DNA from 2 places in the Salinivibrio sp. PR932 genome. Region 1 is predicted to be linked to the other one. Evidence: predicted binding sites of a transcription regulator. Region 1 holds the regulator's gene; the other holds the start of a gene.
The links. The regulator PurR, encoded in region 1, represses purine synthesis genes. The targets are predictions, from matches to a motif close to TNANGNAAACGTTTNCNTNA.

Region 1 (5,449 bases):
GAATCATGAACAATTTGGCAGGATTGTATTGATCATTAATGGCAATGTAAACGATAATTGCTCGTAATTAGGTTTGTAACTCATAATTACATTCCTGTTCGCTAACAGTGTGTAATGGACAGACGTCGAGCATTGCACTCACATTGACTGGTTTAATAAATAAAGGAATTCATCATGGCAACTGCCGCGGTTAGACTGCTTGCCCTCGTCTCTGCACTACTCTCACTCTCAGTCACAGCATCACCACGCATAGTCAGCGCAGGGGCTGGTGTAACAGACTTACTGGTTGAATTAGGCGCGACAGAACAGATAGTTGGCATTGATGTCACCAGCCATCTTCCGAACAAAGAAGTGCCGAATGTCGGCTACCACCGCCAACTTGCCGTCGAAGGTGTGCTGTCTTTATCACCGACTCTAGTCGTAGGCTCAGATGAAATGGGCCCTACCCCGGTTTTGGAGAAAATCGAAGCGTCAGGGGTAACCGTGGCTCGACTGTCTAGTGAACCCAGCGTCGAGACACTCAAAACACGGATTAAAAAAGTCGCGAGCCTGACTCATACAGAGTCCAAAGCCGCAGCCTTACTGGCCGATATAGACACCAAGCTTGCGACATTGAGAGCGCATGCCCCTAAAACCTCGCTCAAAGGTGTCTTTCTTTTGGTTCACCAAGGACGTCCTGCCAGTGTCGCGGGAGCCAATACCTCACCGGATACCTTGTTGTCGCTGATGGGTGCGACTAACCCTGCCGCCGCGGCGCTCAGTAGCTATAAACCACTGTCGCCAGAAGCGTTACTTGGCTTTGATCCAGACTTTATCTTGGTCATGCAGCGTTCTCTCGACCAGCTAGGCGGTGTTGAAGGGCTCGCTGATGCCGTGCCTTTACTCAATGCCACGCGCGCATTCCAACAGCAGCGAATTATTCCAATTGACGGCAGTGTATTAGTGGGAGGGCTTAGCTTGAAATCACTGGATGAAGCCATTCGTATTCAGCGCGCTGTCGTTGGAGAGAACGACTAATGCAAGCGTCTTTTCGATCCTCACAGTCGCATGTTTTTCCGGCGCTCATCGTCGCACTTGTCGTCGTAGGGATAACATCTATTGCGGTGGGACAATGGCAACTTGGCTGGCTGACCAGTTTACAGAGCTTAACCCCTTGGCATGACAATATTGAGCCGCATGTGCTCGCCATCGTTCAACAAGTTCGATTACCTCGAACCTTGCTGTGTATTTTTATCGGTGCATTGCTCGCCGTTTGCGGCACTTTGATGCAGGGGCTTTTCCGCAACCCGCTCGCTGACCCGGGTATTATCGGTGTCTCTGGCGGCGCATCATTAGGAGGCGCACTGGGCTTGCTATTGCTCTCTTGGGGCAGTATCGAGGCCAGCTTTGTGTTTTCGGTGCCTGCCTTTGCGTTTATCGGTGCACTACTGGCAACCCTATTTGTATACAGAATTGGCACAACGGCCATGGGCAGTTCGGTAACCATCATGTTGCTAGCGGGCATTGCGATCAGTGCTTTGTCCGGCGCTGCATTAGGCTTGATTAACTATGTTGCGGATAATCAAACGTTACGAGACATCGCCCTTTGGTCGATGGGGTCACTGACCGGTGCGACTTGGGGACAGATTGTTCTCACTGGCATCGCTGCATGCTTACTCACGGTATTTGCCTACCAGCGCGCACGCCACTTAAATGCCCTTTTGCTCGGTGAAAACGAAGCGGCGTATTTGGGCATTGATGTACACCATTTAAAACGCCTACTCATTGTTGTGACTGCGGCGGGAATGGGCATTGCGGTAAGTGCTGCCGGTCTTATCGGCTTTGTGGGTCTAGTGATCCCACACATTGGACGTTTAATTGCCGGCCCGGATCATCGCACACTGGTGCCCTTATCAGCCATTCTTGGTGCCCTGTTACTGACCTTGGCCGACATTGTTGCCCGTGTCATTGTCGCACCCGCCGAATTGCCGGTTGGCATTATTACCGCCCTAATGGGGGCTCCTTTCTTTCTATGGCTTCTTATTCAACAACGAAAAGCAGTGGTTCACGAATGACAGATTCTGCCCTTCAAATCTCCAAGCTCAGCTATGCGCTTAACGGCCGTCAACTGCTAAGCGAGATTAATCTCGCCTTTACTGCCGGCCAGTTACACGTTTTACTCGGGCCGAATGGTGCGGGGAAAAGTACACTGTTAAAGCAATTGATTAGCGACAAACATCAACATGGCAGTGTGCAGTTTTGGCAACAGCCAAAGAGCCAGTGGCAAGGCGAAGAATTTGCCCGACGAGTTGCCTTCCTGCCCCAACATAGCGGGCTCACGTTTGCATTCTCAGCACAAGAAGTGGTCGAGATGGGGGCGACACCACTAAAGGCAAACCGAGAACAGATCGCGGCCCTGGCTAACGAGCAACTAACGGCATGGGATATTAGCCATCTTGCTCATCGACCGTATCCGATTTTGTCTGGCGGTGAAAAACAACGCGTACACATGGCGCGCGTGTCATTACAGCTGGCACAAACCGCACCGGATCAAGCGATTCTGATGCTGGATGAACCCACTTCGGCCTTAGATATTACCCATCAACATTACACCCTAAAGCGCTGTCGAGCACTCGCTGACCAAGGAATGACAGTACTCGTAGTGTTGCACGACCTGAATTTGGCGGCGCAATACGCCGATCAACTGCATTTTCTGAAAGCAGGTCGAATCGTCCTATCCGGCGATCCGTGGCAGTGTTTTAGTAGTGATAGAGTGGCAGACATCTACCAATACCCGCTGACCGTATTGACGCACCCAGAGCATAACTGCCCACTGATCGTGTCTTAATTGACAAATACATCATAGCTGGCTCACAAAACCGCCTGTTGGTCCGTTTTCGCTGATCAGACCAATTGCGAGTGTGCGCCAACCTAAGTAAACTGAGAGCGCAACCGATTAGCTATGAGAATGGATGAAATCGGATTCGTTACCTTCGCAACCGTCTGATGTGCCGGGATTGTGAAAGACATCGCCGCTGAGAAACAGCGGCGTTTTTCTGTAAGGTCGCGAGTAACGATCCCTACGCATTACTACAAAGAAGAATCAAGATGGCAACGATTAAAGATGTCGCGCGTCTCGCCGGTGTATCGACCACGACGGTGTCGCACGTGATAAACAAAACCCGCTTTGTCGCAGAGAAGACGACTGAGAAAGTATGGCAAGCGGTTGAAGAATTGAACTACGCCCCAAGTGCTGTGGCGCGAAGCTTGAAGTGCAATACAACACGTACACTGGGTATGTTGGTGACTAAATCCACCAACCCCTTTTTCGCCGAACTGGTTCACGGTGTGGAAGACTATTGCTATAAGCAAGGCTACACGCTGATTCTCTGCAATACCGAGGGTAACCTTGAAAAGCAACGCGACTACCTGCGTATGTTGTCTGAAAAACGCGTCGACGGACTCATTGTGGTGTGCTCTGACCTCAACGAAGATTTGATGCTGTTATTAGAAAAAAAACGCGATCTGCCTATGGTCGTGATGGATTGGGGCAGTCATCATATCGATACAGACCGTATAGAAGATAACGCTGAATTGGGCGGTTACCTTGCTACCAAACACTTTATTGATAATGGTCATACTAGGATTGGCTGCATTTCTGGCCAAATGGATAAAAATACCTGTAAGCATCGCTTAAACGGTTATTTCCGCGCGTTAAAAGAAGCCAACATTCCAGTAAATGAAAATTGGTTGATTGAGGCAGATTTTGAAGCCGATCAAGCGCAAATTGCAGCGAAGCAATTAGCGACAATGTCAGACCGCCCGACCGCTGTGTTTTGTTTTAATGACATTATGGCATTAGCGGCCATTAGTACATTTAACGAGCACGGCTTGAAAGTGCCAGATGATATATCGGTGATTGGTTACGATAATATTGATCTCACCGAGTATTTCTCGCCACCATTGACAACTATTCACCAGCCCAAACGCCGCCTAGGCAAAACGGCCGTCAAGCTCTTGCTCGCGCGAATTGCCAACAACGAGACTCAACAGCAAGTGTTCGAAATGCAACCTGCACTAGTGAGTCGACAGTCAGTTAAAACACTATCTTAATGTTTTAACGAAATTTTTATGAAGAGCACCGTCAATGCCTTGGCGGTGCTTTTTTACGCGACTACTCTTCCTATAGTGCTTTTACTCTAGTTCATCAATTACACCCACCCTGAACCAAGATCACACTTTGCGTAATAGGAGAGGACGACATCGGTGTCTAATTATTATATGCTTAATAGCGATTGAACAAGGCAAACCATGGCGAAAGCATGGGACGCAAAGCCTCCGGCCTAATGGTAATTTGACATGATGTCAAAATATCAACGGTAGCGGGGTTGCCAACATATCAAAGCTGACAAATTTGATGGCTCGTTGACAATTCTGCGATCTTGCCTTGTTACATTATGACGTCTTTTTTAGGCATTAGTAATTCATCGAGATTTTAATCAAATGGATAAACCAGCTTTAAAGAACGCAATGAAGTTATTTGCCAAATTGGGCAGTATAAAGTCCCGTTCAATGTTTGGTGGGTTTGGTATCTTTTGTGAAGACACCATGTTCGCACTTGTCGTTAACAACACTCTCCATTTACGTGCTGGAAAAGAAAACGAAGCACTATTAAAAAAACAAGGCTTATCACCCTACGTGTATAAAAAGCGGGGCTTTCCCGTTGTGACGAAATATTTTGCGATTCCTGAATACTGGTGGGATGACCAAGATAAACTGCTCACTGAAGCCAAAGAAGCGCTGGATGTCGCGACACGCGATCGTACTTTGAAAAAACAAGCCGCACCGTCTCGTTTAAAAGACTTGCCTAATTTACGGCTCGCGACCGAGCGCATGCTGAAAAAAGCAGGTATTGAGACGCCTGAAAGCTTACAGCAACAAGGTGCCGTCAATGCCTATAAAGCGCTCCTTTCTGCGCATGAAAAAGAGCTAAGCTTGGAGTTACTGTGGTCACTAGAAGGTGCGATTACTGGCAAGCATTGGTCTGTGGTTCCACCCCAACGTCGCCAAGAATTATTACAACATTTAGAAAATTAATTCCTCACAACCCCCATACCTCTCTACCTTTTTTGTGAGCAATGTTCGCGTCCAACACCGCCTTTATGGCGGTGTCGCTTTTTCTGAACGAGCTAAACGCTCAATAAATCATCATTCAAACTAATTTCTGACTAATAGCGAAAGTTTCTTGCGATCGGTCGGGTCTGGTTAAAGGTACGATTAAGGACACAGTTCCTCAATGTAACCGACAAATCAGCCAGTTAATTCAGCTACAGTACCTAAAGTAATAACTGGGACCCATTTACTATCGGACGAGACACAGTATGCCAGTAAAAAAGATATTGCTTGGTTTAGTGGTGGTGGCGCTTGTAACACTTTGGTTCAGTTTAGATCTCAGCCAGTGGCTCACGCT
Region 2 (5,449 bases), on a different contig from region 1:
TTACCGCCCAGTTGCTCAGCCATGGTTTGCATACCGTAGCATACGCCAAGCACCGGCACGCCAGCATTAAAGACATACTCAGGCGCACGCGGTGAGCCAGCTTCAGCGACACTTTCAGGGCCACCGGAAAGGATGATGCCATCAGGGGCAAAATCACGAATATCTTGCTCTTCTACATCCCAGCTCCACAACTCACAATACACACCGATTTCACGGACACGACGTGCGATCAGTTGCGTGTACTGGGAGCCAAAGTCGAGGATCAAAATACGTTGAGCATGAATGTTTTTGGTCATTATCTGGCTTTCTCAATTAAGTGGAACAAAGGGGCGTTGTCAGCCCTCTTGGACGAATAGAAAGCGGTGTGGCCCTTAAGCCACACCGCCATACATTATCCGAGGCGATAGTTAGGCGCTTCTTTGGTGATGGTCACATCGTGAGCGTGTGACTCTTTCATGCCCGCGCCAGTCACGCGAACAAATTGCGCCTTGGTGCGTAAATCGTTGATGGTGGCAGAGCCCGTCAGACCCATGCATGAACGCAAACCACCCATTTGTTGGTGGATGATTTCTTTCATCATGCCTTTGTAATCTACGCGGCCTTCAATGCCTTCTGGGACCAATTTGTCGGCAGCATTGTCGCTTTGGAAATAACGGTCAGATGAGCCTTTTGACATCGCGCCCACCGATCCCATACCACGGTACGATTTGTACGCGCGGCCTTGGTAAAGCTCAACTTCACCCGGTGATTCTTCCGTCCCTGCCAGCATGGAGCCAACCATCACGCAGGATGCGCCAGCGGCAATCGCTTTACACATATCGCCCGAGAAGCGAATGCCACCGTCAGCAATGACCGGAATGCCATATTCTTGCGCGACGGCTGCTGCATCACTGATGGCTGTGATTTGTGGTACGCCAACCCCGGTCACAATACGGGTGGTACAAATCGACCCTGGGCCAATTCCCACTTTAACGGCATCAACACCAGCTTCAATCAGAGCACGAGCACCGTCTGCCGTGGCAACGTTACCCCCTACGATTTGCAGGTTTGGATACGCGGCGCGTGTATCACGAATGCGTTGCAGCACACCTTCAGAATGGCCGTGTGATGAGTCAATCAAAAGAACGTCGACACCGGCTTCCACCAAGGCGGCAACACGCTCTTCATTACCTGCGCCAGCACCGACGGCGGCACCCACGCGCAGACGGCCTTGCTCGTCTTTACAGGCGTTTGGTTTGCTTTCTGCTTTCTGGAAGTCTTTTGCGGTGATCATGCCGCTTAGGTGGTGGTCTTGATTGACGACCAAGATTTTTTCCACGCGGTGCTGCTGCATCATTTGCTGAACTTGCTCTCGATCCGCACCTTCTTGCACCGTGGCTAAGCGCGACTTCGGCGTCATCACTTCATCAACACGCTTGCTCAAATCAGACACAAAACGCACATCACGACCGGTGATAATACCGACAAGCTCTTTTTGCGCGTTAACCACTGGATAGCCGGCGAAACCGTTGCGTTCGGTGAGTGCTTTCACATCCGCAATGGTCATTTCTGGCGTCACTGTCACAGGATTTGTGACCATGCCCGCTTCGTAAATTTTAACCAAGCGAACTTGCTCAGCTTGCTGTTCAATGGTCATGTTTTTGTGGATAAAACCAAGGCCACCTTCTTGCGCAAGTGCAATCGCCAGACGGGCTTCTGTCACCGTATCCATCGCCGCTGATAAAACAGGGATGTTCAGGCTAATAGAGCGAGTCAGTTGGGTTCGCAGATCCGCAGTGTTCGGAAGAACAGTGGAATGGGCAGGGACGAGGAGTACATCGTCAAAGGTTAGCGCTTCTTTCGCGATTCTCAGCATTGCAATATCTCACACCAAAATTTGTGAAGGGGAACAAAATATTGCCGCAGCATTATACGTATAGCGCAAACGTTTGGCTACAGGTTTTTACTGAGAATTTTCATTTATTGGTGTCTTTGATTTTAGGCGCTTAATATTCAATCACTTCGGGTGAAAACGCCCGCTCACACACGGCATACGCTTAGCAATTGGCATCCTCAAAGCAGACAGGTAGTATGCGTGCAGGTGAATGAAAAAGGTTGGCGACGTGAGCACAAACAATCGCAACATTTTGACGGTATCTCGGCTGAATGCCGAAGTTCGGCTGTGTCTTGAGCGCGATATCGGCATTGTCTGGTTAAGCGGGGAAATTTCCAATTTTACCGCCGCAGTCTCAGGGCATTGGTATTTATCGCTGAAAGATAACCAAAGCCAAGTGAAATGTGCCATGTTCCGCGGTAACAACCGTCGTGTTACCTTCAAACCGAAAAATGGCGACCAAGTGTTAGTCCGCGCCCGAGTGTCCTTGTATGAGCCACGCGGTGACTATCAGTTGATCCTCGAAAGTATGCAACCTGAAGGGGATGGCCGGTTACAGCAAGAGTTTGAGCAACGTAAGCAGGCGCTTGCAGCCGAAGGGCTTTTTGCTCAAAGCGAGAAAAAGCCGTTACCCGCTCAACCACGCCGTATTGGTATTATTACCTCCAAAACCGGCGCTGCCTTGCATGATATTCTGCATGTACTCAAGCGACGCGATCCTAGCCTGCCCGTGGTCATTTATCCTACGCTGGTGCAAGGGCGCGATGCCGCGGTCAGCATCGCGCAAGCCATTGGTCGTGCCAATAGCCGTGCAGAGTGCGATGTTTTGATTGTCGGTCGTGGCGGGGGGTCGCTAGAAGATCTCTGGTGTTTTAATGAGGAAATCGTCGCCCGTACTATCGCTGCCAGCACGATTCCTATCGTCAGTGCGGTGGGTCATGAAGTGGATGTAACCATTGCTGATTTTGTCGCTGACATGCGCGCTCCAACCCCTTCAGCCGCTGCGGAGCTGGTTAGCCGCGATCTGAGTTATCGGCTTCAGCAATATCAGCAACGCGAGCAAGCACTCAGTCGCGCGATGGCCGATGTGCTTTATCGTCAGCAACGGCATCTCACTCAATTGTCGCACCGTTTGTCCCACCAGCATCCGCGCACACGCTTACAACAGCAAAGCCAGCGATTGGATGAGCTACAACGGCGCATGCAACAAGCGATGATGACTAAAATTCGTCGTGCTCAGGCGCAATGTAGCCAGTTGGACGGCCGATTGCAGCGTGCAACGCCAATCCACACCATTCATCGCCAGCAAGGGCATGTGAGCCAGCTTGAGCAGCGTCTTAATCACGCCATGGACGCTCACTTGCAGCACGCACAACAGCGGCTGCATACCCTGATGGCAACTTTAGATGCCGTTAGCCCACTGGCTACCCTAACCCGAGGTTATTCCATCACGCGTACGGGCGATGGCAAGGTGGTGACCCAGACCGATCAGCTTAGCGTGGGTCAAACATTACATACCCATCTGCGTGAGGGTGACATCACAAGTACGGTCACCGCGCTGACACCGGCTTCTGTCTCCCCCGCACAGGATTAACCTCTGTACAACCGACTTCTCTCTGATCTGATTGTGATCGCCTGATCGAGGGGTTAATGCCCCTTGATCAGCTTCCTACCCTAAAAAGAATATTTATCAATACACTTCCCGAAAGCATAAGTTACATGTTCTGCATTTGGATTTTAAGCGATATAAAAAACTATTTAGGTGCATATTTTGGACGTGATCCAGAATTAATGAAAAGAGAATAGCGTCAGGTGATGGTTGAATTCTCACCGCTCAAAAACCCGCCTAGCGCGGTATGACAGCGGATCGTTTCACTGACTGTAACCTGCATTTTAATGTGATTTAGATCACTTTATTTCCGCAAAAGATCATGAAAAGGATCATAGAGCGGTAAGAAAGATCAAAAAAAGCCCAGCGCGATGGCTGGGCAAGTGATTACTTTTTGTTTCGGTTTTTCACCATGTCCATCAAGCGCTTGCGCTGTCTGGACTGAGAAAGCGTCAGCTTCTCTTTCTTCCCTTCATACGGGTTTTCACTATTCTGGAACTGGATCTTAATCGGAGTGCCCATAATATCGAGCGTCCGGCGATAGTAGTTCATTAAATAGCGCTTGTAGGAGTCCGGAAGTTCATTGACCAAGTTACCGTGAATTACCACAATCGGCGGGTTATAGCCCCCGGCGTGTGCATATTTCAGCTTCACTCGGCGTCCTCGAATCATCGGCGGTTGGTGGTCGTCCTGCGCCATCTTCATAATACGCGTCAGCATCGACGTGCCTACACGCTTGGTCGCTGACTCATAGGCTTCTTGAATCGACTCAAACAAGTGACCCACACCCGTACCGTGCAGGGCAGATATAAAGTGAACACGCGCAAAGTCGACAAAACCCAGACGGCGGTCGAGCTCTGATTTGACACGCTCTTTCACTTCGCTATCCAATCCATCCCACTTGTTGACCGCTAGCACAATAGAGCGTCCGGCATTCAAGGCAAAACCCAGCAGGCTTAAGTCTTGGTCAGAGATGTTTTCGCGCGCATCAATCACCAGCAACACCACATTGGCGTCTTCAATCGCTTTAAGGGTTTGGATAACCGAGAACTTCTCGACTTTATCCGTCACGCGCTTACGACGTCGTACACCGGCGGTGTCAATCATCACGTATTCGCGTCCATCACGCTCCATAGGAATGTAGATAGAGTCGCGTGTGGTGCCTGGCATATCGTAAACCACCACGCGCTCCTCGCCGAGCATGCGGTTGGTTAGGGTCGATTTACCCACATTTGGACGGCCAATAATCCCGATTTTAATCGGCTGGGCTTGGAGGCGGGCGTACTCGTTTTCCGCTTCCTCTTCGGTCATGGTGGTTTCGTCTACCGGCTCGATATCATCCTCACCGGTGAGATCAACCAAACCAGCTTCTTGGTCTTCTTTGGCTTGTTCCGCGAACGGCATCAGCGCACGGTTGATCAAGGTACTTACACCGCGACCATGTGCGGCCGCAATTTGGTACATGTTGTCCATGCCTAGTTGCCAAAAGTCAGATGCGGCGGTGTCCGGATCCATCCCGTCGACCTTATTAACCACCAAGAAAGATGTTTTTTCACGGGTGCGAATATGCTGCGCAATCTCTTGGTCGGCCGGGGTTAAACCCACACGACCATCAACCATAAACAGGACAACGTCCGCTTCTTCAATGGCGGCCAAAGACTGCTCGGCCATTTTGGTTTCTACGCCTTCCTCGGTGCCATCAATACCGCCGGTATCGATAACGATGAACTCGTGTTCACCTAGCATCGCTTTACCGTATTTTCGATCCCTGGTCAGTCCCGGAAAGTCCGCTACTAGCGCATCACGCGTGCGGGTTAGACGATTAAAGAGCGTCGATTTCCCTACGTTCGGGCGCCCTACAAGGGCAATAACAGGAATCATGTAGACCTCTTCTCTTTCATTCTCTTATCAATGAACAAGGCTCCTCACTGTCAGAGCAGTCAGGAGCCCAAAATAATTATGTTGGC

Region 2: the regulator PurR is predicted to act here: its motif matches at 1,917-1,936, upstream of guaB (IMP dehydrogenase).

Annotation. Positions count from the first base shown of each region.
Region 1 covers NZ_MUFM01000007.1:54,671-60,119, reverse strand. Annotated here, with positions in the region: gene BZG84_RS05105 (heme/hemin ABC transporter substrate-binding protein) at 175-1,017, shown strand; gene BZG84_RS05100 (FecCD family ABC transporter permease) at 1,017-2,054, shown strand; gene BZG84_RS05095 (heme ABC transporter ATP-binding protein) at 2,051-2,827, shown strand; gene purR (HTH-type transcriptional repressor PurR) at 3,088-4,092, shown strand; cyclic di-GMP riboswitch class I at 4,273-4,375, shown strand; gene BZG84_RS05085 (TfoX/Sxy family DNA transformation protein) at 4,483-5,076, shown strand; gene lpdA (dihydrolipoyl dehydrogenase) at 5,361-5,449, shown strand, end outside.
Region 2 covers NZ_MUFM01000013.1:51,695-57,143, reverse strand. Annotated here, with positions in the region: gene guaA (glutamine-hydrolyzing GMP synthase) at 1-296, opposite strand, end outside; gene guaB (IMP dehydrogenase) at 392-1,855, opposite strand; gene xseA (exodeoxyribonuclease VII large subunit) at 2,103-3,467, shown strand; gene der (ribosome biogenesis GTPase Der) at 3,870-5,363, opposite strand.